Regions from separate parts of the Paenibacillus sp. WG02 genome, predicted to be linked through region 1. Evidence: riboswitches for the same ligand, from Rfam matches in the RefSeq annotation. Region 1 holds a riboswitch; the other holds the start of a gene.

Region 1 (7,280 bases):
TTCCTGTGCTAGCCGAATGCCATCCTGACCATTGCTAGCTTCCCCGACCACTTCAATTCCATCCTCTGTCCCTAGTACGGCCGCGAGTCCGATCCTGACCATTTCGTGGTCATCGACAAGCAAAACCTTAATCAACGCGTCGTCCATTTGCTTCTCCTCTCGATAGAAAACTATTTTCTTCAAGCTATCTATAGTAATGAATTAACTTTCAACCGCATATTCAGCAGCTAATATTGGCACACGAATTTCGATACGCGTACCTCTATCAGGTGCTGTTATGATATCCACAGAGCCGCCAATTTCATTAACCCGCTCCTTCATGGACACTATACCATACGATGTAAGCTTCTTAGCATCTAATTCAAAACCCACTCCGTCATCGCGTATCGCAAGCCGAACACCATCAGGACGATGCAGCAGCTTCACTTCCAGCTTATTTGCCTTAGAATGACGCAGAGCATTAGAAAGCGCCTCTTGTACAATACGGAACAAATGGTCCTCAATCCCCTTATTCAAGCGGATATCCTCGTCCATATCCCAAGTAATCGCCATGGGCACTTTAGCCGCAAGCTCCTTCAGGAGTTCGACAAGTCCTTCCGACAGTCGTTTCCCTTCCAGATGAATAGGTCTTAAATGCAGAAGCAAGGCTCTCATTTCCGATTGAGCAACAGAAGCCATCTCCTCAATGAGATGAATTTGCCTTTTAGCCTTCTCAAAATCTTTGTCCAAGGTACGCCCTACAGCTGTTGCCGTCATGGATATTGCGAATAATTGCTGGCTCACCGCATCATGAAGCTCACGCGCCAATCGCTGTCTTTCTTCAATCACGGCAGACAGCTTAGCTTTCTCCGCAAGCTCCGCATTATCATTAGATAAGCGCTGTAGAGAAGTAACCTGCTCTTCCCACCGCTTCATAATACGGCCTAACTGATCACCCAGACGCCCGATTTCATCTTCACCGTTCTGGAAACCGCCACGGGCAAACGTCCCTTTTTCGAGCAAAATCATCGTCTCCATCATTGGCTCCAGCCTCCGAGTAATTCGGTTGCTATTCCAGAAGCCATACACAGCACCAATTCCGCCAATAACCAGAATCGCCATGAATGTAAACTTAACGCCTTCTTGCCAACTCGTAAAAGGCACAATCAGATTGCGTGAATTCAAAAAATAAATGATCGCGCCAAACACAACGAAACTAAAGATGATCGATTCACTCATGCTGCGCCATATCATATTCGTTAATCGTCGTTTATAGCCGTCCAATGGATAATGAACCTCCTCGAGATCTTTACGCGTGCCTAAGCGCATTCTCACAATACTTTGATTTTGATATCTCCTACGATGTAAGAAAGCACAAGTTTCACGCGGTGATCGCAAAGGTCATAGTTAGGGGACTGCCAGATCAGCTTGTTCATAACTCCTGACTCGCGCTCATTCGCAACTTGAATCTGCCCGAAAGAGATGGATGCTGTGACAGCGACACCGATATCTTCCGGTACTTTTATATCTACATCTCCTACAACGCCTTGCAGGATGACAGTGGTTTCCTTTTGCTCCAATATCGCAAGTGAAAGATCAATGTAGGTCTCTCCAATAATGTACCAAGTTGAACTGTTACGCAAAATCCAAGGCTCACGGCCTAAACGGACGCTATCCACCAATTTCTGCTTCTGCATGTACGTGTCGTCTTTGTGTACTTGTTTCGATCGTATGAAAAACAAACCTAGCGAAATTAAAACAATAGAGAACACGATAGTAATGTGATCACCGAATAAAATCACTGCCCCTATACCGATCAGTACATAACCTTTGCGCTCTTTGCGTGAACGGACCCGATGAATGCCTAGCAAGATGAGGATAATGGCAAGAATGGGGAAAAAGCCTATTGTATGATCTAGAAGCAAAAAAAGACCGGCTCCAATCAGCACTAGTGCTGTATTGCGGTTACGGTTGCTTTTAGTTTCTTCTCCCATCGCTGCACCTCCTCTGGCTGACTTTTAAAATTAGTTCATATAGATTCCTAGCATACCATAAGAATGGACGACCTCCAAGATGCAAATCCTTGCGCGGCAAGGCTTCCGCATGAATCATGGAGGTCAAGGGCCCTCCAGCGCCTATTTACTAGACGCTGGAGGGAAAACTCGCGGCTATTTCTTGCCGCGAGGGTCCGTGTCATCGCTGGAGCGATGCTGCTGCCAATCCTGCTGGAGCTTGCCGCGCAGCGTGCGCAGCTCCTGCTGAAGGTTGCCGCCGGCTTCCTTCAGCGTCTCTTGCGACAGGCGGCCTGCTTCGCGGAGCCCCTGCAGCGCTTCCCGGCCGAGCTCGCGGCCGGTCACTTCCAGCTCGCGCCATGCGTCGCGAGCCTCTTTCCCGTGCAGCCCGCTGCCCGGCGGCTGCACCCGAGCCCCCTCGGCTGCGTGCCCTGCACGCAGCCCGCGCAGTTCATCCGCGAGCGCCAGGCACATGTCCTGGCTGCTCGCATACTGCGCGCGGTAGTGCTCGCAAGCGACTTCCTCGCGCTGCTTCTCTAAGAGTGCTAGCCGCGCGAGCTCCTCATCGCCGGCGCGCATCGCCAGCTCGGCCTGCTCGCCGCGCAGCTGCGCCATCTCCTCTGCGTTCACAATGTGTTGTCGCAGCTCAATAGTCCGCTGCAGCGCCTCCTCGTAGCGCTGTTCCAGCTTCTCAATCACGCTGCTTCCCCGTTCTTGATGCTCAAGCTTGCCGGCCGTTTCTTGCCATGCAGCTTCCGCCATTTTGCCAATGCGATTCAATATATTCATGAAGTTACACCCCCATTTCTTAAGATTTAAAATTCATTTCGTTTCTTCAGCAAATGAAAACCATACATCACTAAACCTATTGCGAATGCAATCGCGATTAAGCCTGATAGTTTAATGGTCAAAATTAAGCCGCCTAAGCCGGCGATAAACCATCCTATTTTCTTCCCATTCTTAATGCCTACATAGCCTAATCCAAGCATCGCTGCTGGGAATAATAATCCCATTAAATGAATATGACTGCCCAACTGATGCAGAGAAATAAGTATACCTGCCGTAATTAAAACCAATGCCAACCCTTTCGATCGATCCATACTCATTCTGCTTACCGCCCTTCACGTATTCTTCATGCTTCTATCGTACCTGAAACCGGTATTCGTCAAAACGGACTCGCGACTGTTTTTGTACCTAGACCTAAGTCCAGTACCTTCTAAGACCTCCATCCATATTTTGGCCGTTGTCCCACAGAGCCTCGAATGCTAAACTATTTGAAGCCGAGTCCGGTGCACAGACAAAGTGCCGGTACGGGGGACGATTTACATGGGGTGAATATTTGCTCTTCAAAGGAGCAGACTAGGGAGAACCTTCTTCCCGAACCCGTCAACTAACCTCGAAGGCTCATTGAAGGAGGATTACCAATTGCATACAATTACTAAAGGGTTAACTAGCCTTGCTGTGTCTTTAACAGTGTTGGCAGGAGGCTTTCTTTCCCCATTTTCGGCGCATGCCGCTGAGATGGATGTGAAAGTGCAAGTCAATGATGAGCTTGTTCAATTTCCGGATGCTCAGCCATTTTTGGATGACAATCATGCTACCCAAGTACCGATTCGTTTCGTAACGGAGAAGCTTGGTTATGACGTGAAGTGGCAAAAAGAAGGCGATGAGATCAAAGTCACGTTAAATAACAACAAACATTCGATCACCTTAGTATCGGGACAAAAAGAAGCCAAAATCGATAGCACTCCTGTCGAGATGGACACACATGCAGAATTCCAAAATGGACGCGTATACGTGCCTCTTCGGTTCTTAAGCAAAGCATCCAATATTCCCGTTCAGTGGGACGCTAGCAGCAAATTAGCTATTCTAAGTAAAGATGGCAATCAGCACGCGCCAGATTATGAATTATTTCAATCTACTGCCTATTCAGCAGATCCATCTGAAAATGGCGGCTACGGAGCTATCGATTATATGGGTAATCCATTAGGTATTGGAACCGTTGCTGTAGATCCGTCGGTGATTCCTCTAGGGTCTAAGCTCTATATAGAAGGTTATAATTTCAATGGCCTCCCTGCAGGCGGCATGTATGCTTACGCAACAGATACTGGCGGTGCAATCAAAGGAAAACGTATTGATATCTTTATCCCAGGATCCAAGCAATCCTTGCAAAAGTTTGGTATCCAAACCATTAAAGTGTACAAGCTATCCAATTAAACGGCTGAAATAAAAAAAAGCTTGGTTTCTGAGATTATATTCTCAAGAAATCAGCTTTTTTTATTTATGGTGGAAGGGCTCATCCACGCACCTCCTTCTGCTAATATTGCACTAGAAAGGCTGCTCTCCCATCATACTAGTGACGAGAAGAGCAGCCTGCAGTAGTTACTTAAACTTGATTTTTGGGGATACCATTTAAACTTGGAACGTAATCAGGTGCCTCGTTGCTCGATAGCGTTTGAGCTTCTTCCATGAAATTAGCGTTATTCTGCTGATTGTTTTTCTTATCTGCTTTGTTATCTTCGCGGTCATGCTTGGGATCGGCGTCATTTTTGGGCATTGCATTCACCTCCATTGTCTCATAGTTAGTATGAGAAGGCGGCTTGCATTTTATCCCAGTTATCTGGAACTGGCGTTGCTCTTTATATGACTGAACTACCCTCGAGGGTTTTAGTTTTTCTTGCCGCCATATGCTCCATTAGGAATGAAACATACGTTTCGTCCCGAACTAACCAAGCTGCATACTCCCTTTTAACATAACGTTCTGCCTCTTCAAAAGTAGAAAAATGTTGGTTGGATTCGACCCCATCCACATCGATTTCCCATCTGCCTCCAGAAGGAAAAATAAACACTTGCTGTTCATTTCTATTCTCATAAAGTGATCCATACACAGAATTTTTCGTGTTAAATGTATTTTTATTTGCATCCGCGCGAATGGGTTCCATTGGAAATGGCTTCGCAACATAAAATTGATAAGCTTCTTCTGTCATTGAACAACCGGATGCTTTCGCATGGCCTCCTCCTCCATAAAGACCCGCAATTTCCGAGACGTCGATGTGATCGTGAATCGTTCGAAAGCTTATCTTTTTACCGCCCATATTCATGATTGCGATGTAATCCAGATGAGGGTTTTCTTTGCCCAAATCGTTTCCAAGTTCAGAATGATAGGATTCCGCATGAACAATCCCTACATGATGGTCATCTATACGAGAGTGGATGATTTCTCTCTTTTTTCTGCGCACATAGCGTTCAATTTTTTCTTCTTCCATATCCAAAATTTTTTCTTCAAAGGAGTCAAACGCAAATTGCTCACTTTTCTGAATGCGAGCCACCATTTTTTCCTCGAATTCTTCGATGGAAATTAGATAAAAGAGATCGTTTAATCGCTTAGCCTTGATGTATTCATTCTGTTCCCATTCCCATGTATCATACTGACGGACCAATTCGACGAATTCATCTAATCCTTTCATTGGCTTCAACAATCCGTTCTGGATCAGATACTCATAAAATAGAGAAGTTGCAGAAGCGAGTTTTCCATTTTCATACGCGATCTGAACCATTCCCCACGGATATTTGTTTAAATGAAGCGAGGTTTTATGATGATCAATCAGTTTTACTTTTCCACCTGATTTCACAAACTCGTTAAGTCCTTTTTCATTCGTTTCATCCACGGATAAGTCGGTGATAAACAATTGGCTTTTTTTTCTTGATTTTTCTAAAAAACGGTTTACTTGTAGATTCAACCCTCCAACAGAGTTATAACGGATTTCTACCTTTTCACCAAATGCTAATCGAGCTATTATACCGCAACCTACTCCATCCAGATCATTATGAGTATACAAATGATACAAGGGCACACCCTCCTGCTAATGATTTCCATTAGGCTACCCTTGATCAAGTCACTTTATTCGGTGTTAATGGCGCGCTTCTCCGACATAATCTCGTAAAAAAAGACGGCCCCATTGTTTTGCCACGGGTACCGTCTTTTTTCATCTTTTAAAAGAAATCCGCTAAATAAGTTGTTCGCCGCGGAATCGCATGTTCCAACCGGCCAACAAGCTCATCAGAGCCTTGAAGACGCTCAATTCGGGCCATAAATCCTGCTTTCTGATAACCCATGAACAAAGCCGTCAACGTCTGTATGCTACAGCCAAGTATTTGATCCTCTGCAGGTATTTCATCTTCAGACAGCTTCGTTACGACGGCAGCTTTTCCATTGTCGGTAAACTGTAGCCGAAAGACGCCTTGGTTCCAATCTGCCTGCGCATCTGAAATATGTAAATATATGGTTTCCGCCCGGTCGCGAGCTTCATATACATATTCCGTCAGAAAAGCTTCTACATCCACAATTCTCGCCGAGAAATAAGTAATCTTCTCCTGTTTGAACTTTGGATCATGCACCAGAAATGGAAGTTGGTCATCTACAGGTGCTTTCACTTCGACCTTGGTGATCATCGAATCATGATCTGCAAGGAATTTCCATAAGCCGCGTCTTGCTTCCTCGTCAAGAAAAACCAACTCATGGATGGTCGCCACCGAGTCCTTTACCTGGTAAAATACATAGCCCCGCTGTTCCCCTTGAGCGTTCGTATAGACGGCAGCTGTGCCCTTTTTAAATTTCATATAACGATTATTCCACCAGTCTGCATCCCGCTCCATCATGCCATTATATGCTTTTGCAAACTTAGCGTAGATTGGATTGAGAACCTCTTCGCTTTTGGCTACACGAATAATTGAACTGCCCTCTGCGGCTTTAAACTTGGGAAGCTTATCGACAGGAATTTCATATTTCAAATAATCCACGTAGGTTTCCCAGCCATATCTACGATAGAATTCAAACTTAAACGGCGCAAGAAAGGAAATCGTCTGCCCCTGCTCTCTCATCGTTTTAAGCGTTTGAACCAGCAGCTGTCCCACCATCCCATTGCGTCGGTACTCCGGCCATGTTGCTACGCCCGCAATACCGCCCATCGCGAAGCTCTTCCCGTTAATCCAAGTCCGGAAGTTAAGTAAAGTAAGCTTTGCAGCCATATTGCCGTCAATGAAATAGCCCCACGTTTGATTAGGATCCGTAGAACTTATTCGCTCTGCCTTTTCCTCAGCAGTAAGCTCATATTGAAAAGCAAACTCAGATAGAGCAAAGCTCTCTAGAAGCTCCTCTTGCCGTAATGTACGAATTTCGTTCATCTCAAATCACCTCATGTAGATAAGATCAGCTTTTTAACAAAGCGGCCTACCATCAATAACTTCTCAACTGAAGTTCAGCGATAGGTAGGCCATATCTATTTGATA
Region 2 (7,280 bases), 1.9 Mb from region 1:
CTGCCTAAACCGGTAGGTGCCGGGGAGCAGGTTACGATCAAGACGGAATTCCTCGTCAAGCTGCCATCCGCCTTCGCAAGAATGGGCTATGTGGATGACTTCGTCATGGCCGGACAATGGTTCCCTAAAGTTGCTGCCTATGAGCGTGTTGGCACAAGAGGACGTACGGAGCCGGGGTGGAATCTCCACCAGTACCATGGAAATTCGGAATTTTATGCCGATTTCGGGATGTATGACGTGAAAATTCAAGTGCCAGCGAACTACATCGTAGCAGCTACCGGTTTCCCGGTTAAGCCCGCTGTGACCGACAACGGGATGAAGACGTACCAATTTTATGCCGATGATGTGCATGACTTCGCTTGGTCGGCATCGCCTCATTTCGTTTATGTGGAAGAACCCTACTCGACCGCACAAATACCCGGGGTCAAGATTAAGCTCTATCTCGATCCCAATCATCAGGACTTGAAGGACCGCTATATGTATGCCGCCAAAAAGGCACTTTCCCGCTACAGCCAATGGTACGGACCGTACCCCTATTCGACCCTTTCGATTGTCGTACCTCCCCCAGGAGGCAACGGTGTAGGCGGTATGGAATATCCGACTTTGGTAACGTCGTGGGATGCTAGCGACAAGAAACCTGATCTAGAGCTAGAACGTGTCGTTGTTCATGAGATTGGACATCAGTTCTTCTATGGAATGGTAGCAAGCAATGAATTCGAAGAAGCTTGGCTGGATGAGGGCTTTACCTCCTATGCGGAGGACAAGGTCATGGAATCGGAGTACGGGGTATCCCCTAATTTACCTGTCGAATCCAGCTTTATTACCTCTCCACACACCCTGAATCAGAACTCGTGGGCTTATGCGGGACATGATCAATACGCAGAGAATGTGTACACACGAGGCAAGCTCGTACTTAAAGCCATTGAGAAGCAGGTTGGCACCAAAACGATGGACAAAATTATGCGCACTTACTTCCTACGTTGGGAATTTAAACATCCTTCTACGAAGGACTTCCAGAACGTTGTCGAAGAAGTGACCAAAACGAAGTGGGATGATTTCTTCAATCAATATGTTTACGGCGCCATGATGATGGATTACACCGTGGAGAGCATTCGCGTCAAATCCGTGGGCAGCAAAGGGGCAGAGTCCTACGAAAGTACTGTTCTCATCTCCAAAAAAGGCGGCAATTCGCCCGAGGTGCCAATCCAATTCCATTTCTCAGATGGCACTGTGCTGGATAAAACGTGGGATGGTAAAGAAAGCAGTATCGAGTTCAAACTTACCCACAAGACTCCTGTAGACTGGGTTCGAATTGATCCTAACTACTCGCTCGTGCTGGAAAATAAACATATTAATAATTTTATGCAAACCCAAGTGGATACGAAGTGGAAAATCCGCTGGAATCTCGGTATCATTCAATTCCTGCAAGCCATTTTCGGCTGGGTCGCTTGGTAAGCGGCTAGGCTTATCCAATGCTTACGATGCCAGTTTTGCTAAAGCAAAACTCAGCTAATGCTTACGAAGAAAGTTTTCCTACGGAAAACTCTTAGGAGGGACAACTGTGGCAACTTATATCAAGTCTGGCTTCAGGGCGGCATTACGGCAACCTTTCGCCACGATCGTCTTGTTCCTGTATCAGATGGGCTGGGGCATCCTGCTGTATAAGCTTGTACAGGGTGTTCTCGTCCCTCTCATGCACCGCTATCCAGGTGGCGATCAGCCGAAGCAAGCGCTGCAGCTATTTCTAGCAGAAGGGCAGTTCCAACTGGTCAAAACCGATCTTACCCATCCTTATCTCTGGTGGCTGGCTGCTCTACTTGTTATGCGCATGCTGCTCACCCCCATGTTGAATAGCGGCGTCTACTATTCGCTGACCCATTCCCAGCAAAATGCCGGCTACCGCTTTTTCCGAGGTATCAAGGAGCTCATGCTCCCATTCCTAATCGCATATGTCGTCCGAATCTCGCTCTCCCTGCTGCCGCTCATTTGGCTGTTTCCCAAGGCGCAGAGGCAATTCGCACATACCACATCATATGAGCAAGCAGCCCTCCAATTGCTGCCTTGGCTTCTGGGCTTGCTGGTCTATGGCTTTCTCTTACATCTGCTCTTTATGTATGTGCAGTTCGCGATCGCAGCCAAACTTGGCATTTTGTCCACAGTTATCACTTTCGTTCGCAGTTTGCTTCCTATTATCGGGCTTGCGCTCATCCTCCTACTTGCCTCGGGACTATTGGCAGGGGTCACAGTCACAGCAACTTACATATGGGCAGGTCTGGTAGCGCTAATCATTTATCAGCTCTTCCCGCTATTCCACATTTTCTTCCAAATGTGGGCCATAACTTCCCAATATCAGCTTCTATCTGCCAAAATGAACGGCTAAGTGCATATAAATAAGCTGATATTAGCACATTTTCTTCTCCCCCCTTGCAAAAGGGGCTTTTTTTTGTTTATTTCCCTAATAAACTTGCATATTTTAATGAGTAGACTCATAGAAAAGGAGGATTTTAAATATTTATGACGAATTACAAGGACTAGCATCAAAAAACCAAATATTTCATGCCGAATTCCTCATTTCTTGGGGAAACGGGGGAACCACACCGGGTGAATTGATCTTGCAAGACAGGGATCATAGGGAACCTTCAACCGAACCCTCCAGCTAACCTCGTAGGCACCGGAAGGAGACAAGCAGTTGAGAAAGATTGTTGCTCTTGTTTTTAGTCTTGTTTTGTTTTTGAGTGTAGGTTTAGGAAGTGTGTCTGCGTCACAATCCACTTTGGATGAAACGGTTGACGGATTGCTCGGAATTCCGTACAGAGATGCGGGAACGACAACTAGAGGCTTTGATTGCTCTGGGTTCACCGCATACGTTTTCGACAAATTCGGCATTGACCTTCCGCATAGCTCAGCATCTCAGAATAAAGAAGGCTACTGGATTGACAAAAAGGATCTTCGCAAAGGTGATCTTGTGTTTTTTGACACTAGCGGCGGCAAAGGTATTTCTCACGTAGGTATCTACCTTGGAGATGGTGAATTCGTTCACTCTGCATCCAATGAAGGTATCGTGAAAAACAAACTTAGCCAATCTTATTACGCGAAGCGGTATGTATCAGCCCGACGTGTTCTGTGGGATGATATCTACAACCAATTAACTGCTGAATCCAAGTAAATTACTGTACGATTCATGAATAAAGCCCAGACAAGCCCCGCTCGAATGAGCAGCTTTCAGGGCTTTTATTCATTTCGGAGACATCCTGCGAATGATTACCGCTATGTTCCTGCGCACCAGAGCCAGCCGCCGCGGTTAAGTGTATTATCGTAATCGTTTAGCTTATAGCGAAAATATTGCTCGCCTAACGTGAAAGGACACAGTAGGTTCTTGGTCTACTTCCGCATCATGAATCCGGTCACGCAGCCGGTCACCTACGATCCAAGTGGACAGTACATTCGCAGATGGCTGCCACAGTTAGCTGGATTGAGTGATAAGACGATCCATCTCCCTCAGCCTCACGCCATTGTTGATTTGAAGTAGTCGAGAGCTATGGCCATTGAGATCTACAAGCGAGTACTGAGAAGCGAGCAAGAGTAGTTATCCCAACATGCTAATTCTTGTAACTTGACATCGCATGTCAGCCATTCTATAATAACGGCATGTCGTTTTCTAGGGTTCCGTGGCGTTCATCGCCAGACTGGTCCAAGGGAAAACACGCAGCGAATACGCTGTGTCACGGAGGGGAAAAAGCCCGGGAGTCATATCGCTTTAGCGATATAACTTCCAGGCTTTTTCTTTTTTTTGCGGCATAATAGGTACGTATAAGAAATTTAGGAGGAGTGACTCATCATGGCATGGTTATATCTCGTTATTGCAGGTGTATTTGAGGTACTATGGGCGATCTCGTTGAAATTTTCGAATGGTTTTACACGTTTAGTTCCTTCCCTCGTCACGATCGCAGGGATGATTGTGAGTTTCTATTTTTTAGCGGTAGCAACAAAAACTCTTCCCATCGGCACGGCATACGCGGCTTGGACCGGAATTGGCGCTGTCGGTGCGATTATTATCGGCACCCTTTTTCTAGATGAACCCATTAGTTTAACAAGGATCTTGTTCATGATTCTGATCTTAGTTGGCGTTCTCGGCCTTAAATTTACTTCTGGACATTAAGAGTTCAATAACAATTGAATAAATCGATCCCTATCTATGCAGATTAATCCATACAAGGAGGGAAATTCAACGTGAATACATCTGATGATATCAATCAAAAACAGATTCGTAATGACGTGTTTCTCGGGGAGGGGTTAGAAGTTGATTCCGATGTTAACGAGGATCGCAACCGAGAGCAACAATTGGATGATTCGTTTCAGTACTGGTACCGGAACGTCGGTTATTGGGTACAGCAAAAGGAAGATATGACTCAGGTGCCAAAGGAAAATGTCTTCGATGCTGCAGCTGATATGGATGCAGAGCAAGAGTTAAACGAGACTACGGAAGACGATAAGATCAATAGGTAATGTCAAACGAGAGTTCACATATTACATCTAGGAGACCGTCGATTGTTGTAATAAGTGCAACAATTGCTGCCTAAATCTCGCCTCTCTCCCCTCGTTGTTGCATAATGTACAACAATTGGTCCAATATTGGCCATTTCGCTACAAATGGGCTCGAAATGTTGCACAAAATGCAACTTCAGGGTGCATAATAGCCTTTTGGCGTGTGAATTGTTGTATAAAATACAACATCGCTAACCGCTATAGCTCATCTACCTCATGAAAACTAACTCTAAAATCAACTTTTGGAGTATGTCTACCAGATGTGAGAAAGCATAATGAATCAATCGACTGTCTCTCAAGACTATCATTGGAGGTATGAACGATGTCTGACAATACGAATAACGTTGATGTAAACAAAACGAGTATTTTTAAAAACGGGGTTCAATCCGCAACGAATTATGTACAGAACGCCATTGAAAACGTAGCTGAATCCACACAAGACGCAACTCAAAACTTAGTGAATAATGTCATGAAAAAACGACAAAATGAAAATAAAAATAATAAATAATCATATGGAAAAAGCTTAGTCAGAAAGCCGCCGCAGGGCCTTGACTAAGCTTTTCTAATGTTTATCTCGATCAATTGCCACCAATAAGCGATCTACACTATCATATAAGCTTCTAGCAACGTCTGCGATTCAAGCCTGAAATGGAATCCCATAGAAAAGTGCTACCAACTGGCGCGAAAAGAGCAATATCTTCGGTTCCGACAAGTTCTCTATTTGCGAAAGATAGACATGGAATATTTCACCTAATACTCTTTAAGCAACTGTGTAGCTAACATACCAGAAGTTGCTTCCCACAAATATGCGTAAATGCTGCGATAGAGGCTTAAAAATATCGTTCAGTTCTTCATACGAGTAGTAGTTTTTGATAATTTCATGCATGGATCCGTCAGCTAGTTCGCGTCTTTTGTAGGTATCCTCACTATGTTCATTCGTTATCAGCTCTCCGCCTCTTCCAGGTACATAAACATTATCAGCGATAAAGACGCGGGCACCTGTGCCTAGACGTTGGTGGAAACTCTGCAAAAATGACTCGATCCGATTCTTCGGAATATGCGAAAACCAGAAGTTGGCAAGACCAAAGTCGAATGCCCCAGTCATTTCGGAGAGCTGGTACGCATCCCCCTGAACAAATACTGCATTGGAAGCTGGCCAAGGCTTCGATCTAGCAATTTGGAGCACTTCAGGACGAATATCAACACCTAAGATGTGCTTAGCCGTATTCGCAGCAATTTCGGTCCAATACCCGGTCCCGCAGGCTACTTCAAGAACGTTGCGACCTTCCACCTGCTTCCTAATCATTTCGGCCAGAAGGGCAAGCTCTTGTTGGAATTCAGCATCCTCCCGGTGGTAAATCCGTTCATACTCTTCCGCTCGGGCGCCGTAGTAGTCTTGCATTTTTACTTTTTCCTCGTTTAAAAGCTGATGCTTATCCTTCACTTCGTGGATAATCCGCTGTCTGGCTGCCAATAAATCAGCAAAAATAGCGCCTCCCTGTGCGGAGTAATTGGCTAGCAAGCCATGCGTGGCCATCACAATTAGTTGTGTCATCGACAGACCCGTTTCGTCAGCCATTTGCTCGAGATCCGACTTTACTTTCTCCGGTAAGTACACAGAGAGTCTTTTGGTTTTATCATTTTTGTCCTCCACGTTAGGTACCCTCCTTATGATTTTATTATTTTAACACATATTATGTGTTATAGTAACATTTAATTTACGTTTTAATAAAAAATAGAATAATGCCTGCGTAGCTGCTAGATTGGACATTCGACTCAGCTCATTACAATAATTCGCATGGAAAAAGGTCGGGAGCCCATCCTTAGGATGGAACCCCGACCTTTTCTACTTCACATCAATTGACGTTCACTGCCGTAGCGGCGTTTGAGCTGATTCAAGAAAAACTGCAGCGCTAGGAATAGTCCTGCGAAGCTGGTACCTGCACTCAGAATAATCCATGGATGCAATCGAATGTACCTTGAGCCATAGGCGATTAGCGATAACCATTCACCCGATGTGGTAATGGCGATGGAATAGCCAGCATCGCTATCACCAATGGTCTCAATGCCGCCAAGTACAATGTTAAATACAGCTAACTGCCCTAACAAGAAGAGCACCTGCATGAATTCGCTTAGGAAGATGAACAACATTTCATTTCTCATACAGGGAACCAAATGTCGCATCGTTCGGTGGAAGAAAGAACCGCCCATCAAACGGGACGCTTCAATAAATAGCCGTTCATTATAATAACGTGTCCGATCTGCCACCTGATGGGCTAAAGGGAATATCCCAATGAATGTGACTAGGCTGACAAAAGTAACCGTGAACAGCAGCTGGTAATGCGGGTCTGCCTTCAGCCCCTGATCAAGCCGCAGCCCAAAGTACATGCCTGCTAAAGGCGGGAACAAGAAGACAAAGGCAGGCATCGAGGAAACGACCCACTGCATGGAGCGAAGAATGCCCCATCCCTTGCCTGTGGTTCCGCTCCACAATCCCCATGGGAGAGCAAAAACAAAGCGAAACAAGGTTAACGCTAACGCCGTACCCAATGTATATTTCAACCCATTCAGCAATAAGCTCAGCACATCAAAACCCCTATGATCGGTGCCCAGCAAGAAGGTGCTGTTCGGCGCATATGGCGGTATGCTGTATCTCGTTTTACCGTCTTCTTGATATTGGATCATATTAATCTTGTCATCCGGCGTAATCCCATGGGGCGCCAGCCATGAGCCGA

The links. Region 1 has a riboswitch for cyclic di-AMP ahead of ACBP55_RS07135 (stalk domain-containing protein). Riboswitches for the same ligand answer to the same signal wherever they lie in the genome.
Region 2: another riboswitch for cyclic di-AMP. It lies ahead of ACBP55_RS36625 (C40 family peptidase); the one in region 1 lies ahead of ACBP55_RS07135 (stalk domain-containing protein).

What each region holds. Positions count from the first base shown of each region.
Region 1 is NZ_AP036016.1:1,484,698-1,491,977, reverse strand. Features, by position in the region: gene ACBP55_RS07160 (response regulator) at 1-147, opposite strand, end outside; gene ACBP55_RS07155 (sensor histidine kinase) at 202-1,263, opposite strand; gene liaF (cell wall-active antibiotics response protein LiaF) at 1,311-1,973, opposite strand; gene ACBP55_RS07145 (PspA/IM30 family protein) at 2,148-2,780, opposite strand; gene ACBP55_RS07140 (hypothetical protein) at 2,807-3,097, opposite strand; cyclic di-AMP (ydaO/yuaA leader) riboswitch at 3,260-3,412, shown strand; gene ACBP55_RS07135 (stalk domain-containing protein) at 3,417-4,208, shown strand; gene ACBP55_RS07130 (hypothetical protein) at 4,378-4,548, opposite strand; gene ACBP55_RS07125 (DHH family phosphoesterase) at 4,631-5,839, opposite strand; gene ACBP55_RS07120 (GNAT family N-acetyltransferase) at 5,985-7,175, opposite strand; gene ACBP55_RS07115 (molybdopterin-binding protein) at 7,271-7,280, opposite strand, start outside.
Region 2 is NZ_AP036016.1:8,080,622-8,087,901, forward strand. Features, by position in the region: gene ACBP55_RS36615 (M1 family metallopeptidase) at 1-1,455, shown strand, start outside; gene ACBP55_RS36620 (hypothetical protein) at 1,562-2,380, shown strand; cyclic di-AMP (ydaO/yuaA leader) riboswitch at 2,548-2,686, shown strand; gene ACBP55_RS36625 (C40 family peptidase) at 2,690-3,166, shown strand; partial or broken gene ACBP55_RS36630 (hypothetical protein) at 3,277-3,381, opposite strand; gene ACBP55_RS36635 (FAD-binding domain-containing protein) at 3,395-3,529, shown strand; guanidine-I (ykkC/yxkD leader) riboswitch at 3,648-3,749, shown strand; gene sugE (quaternary ammonium compound efflux SMR transporter SugE) at 3,839-4,159, shown strand; gene ACBP55_RS36645 (hypothetical protein) at 4,231-4,506, shown strand; gene ACBP55_RS36650 (hypothetical protein) at 4,868-5,053, shown strand; gene ACBP55_RS36655 (methyltransferase domain-containing protein) at 5,306-6,199, opposite strand; gene ACBP55_RS36660 (hypothetical protein) at 6,397-7,280, opposite strand, start outside.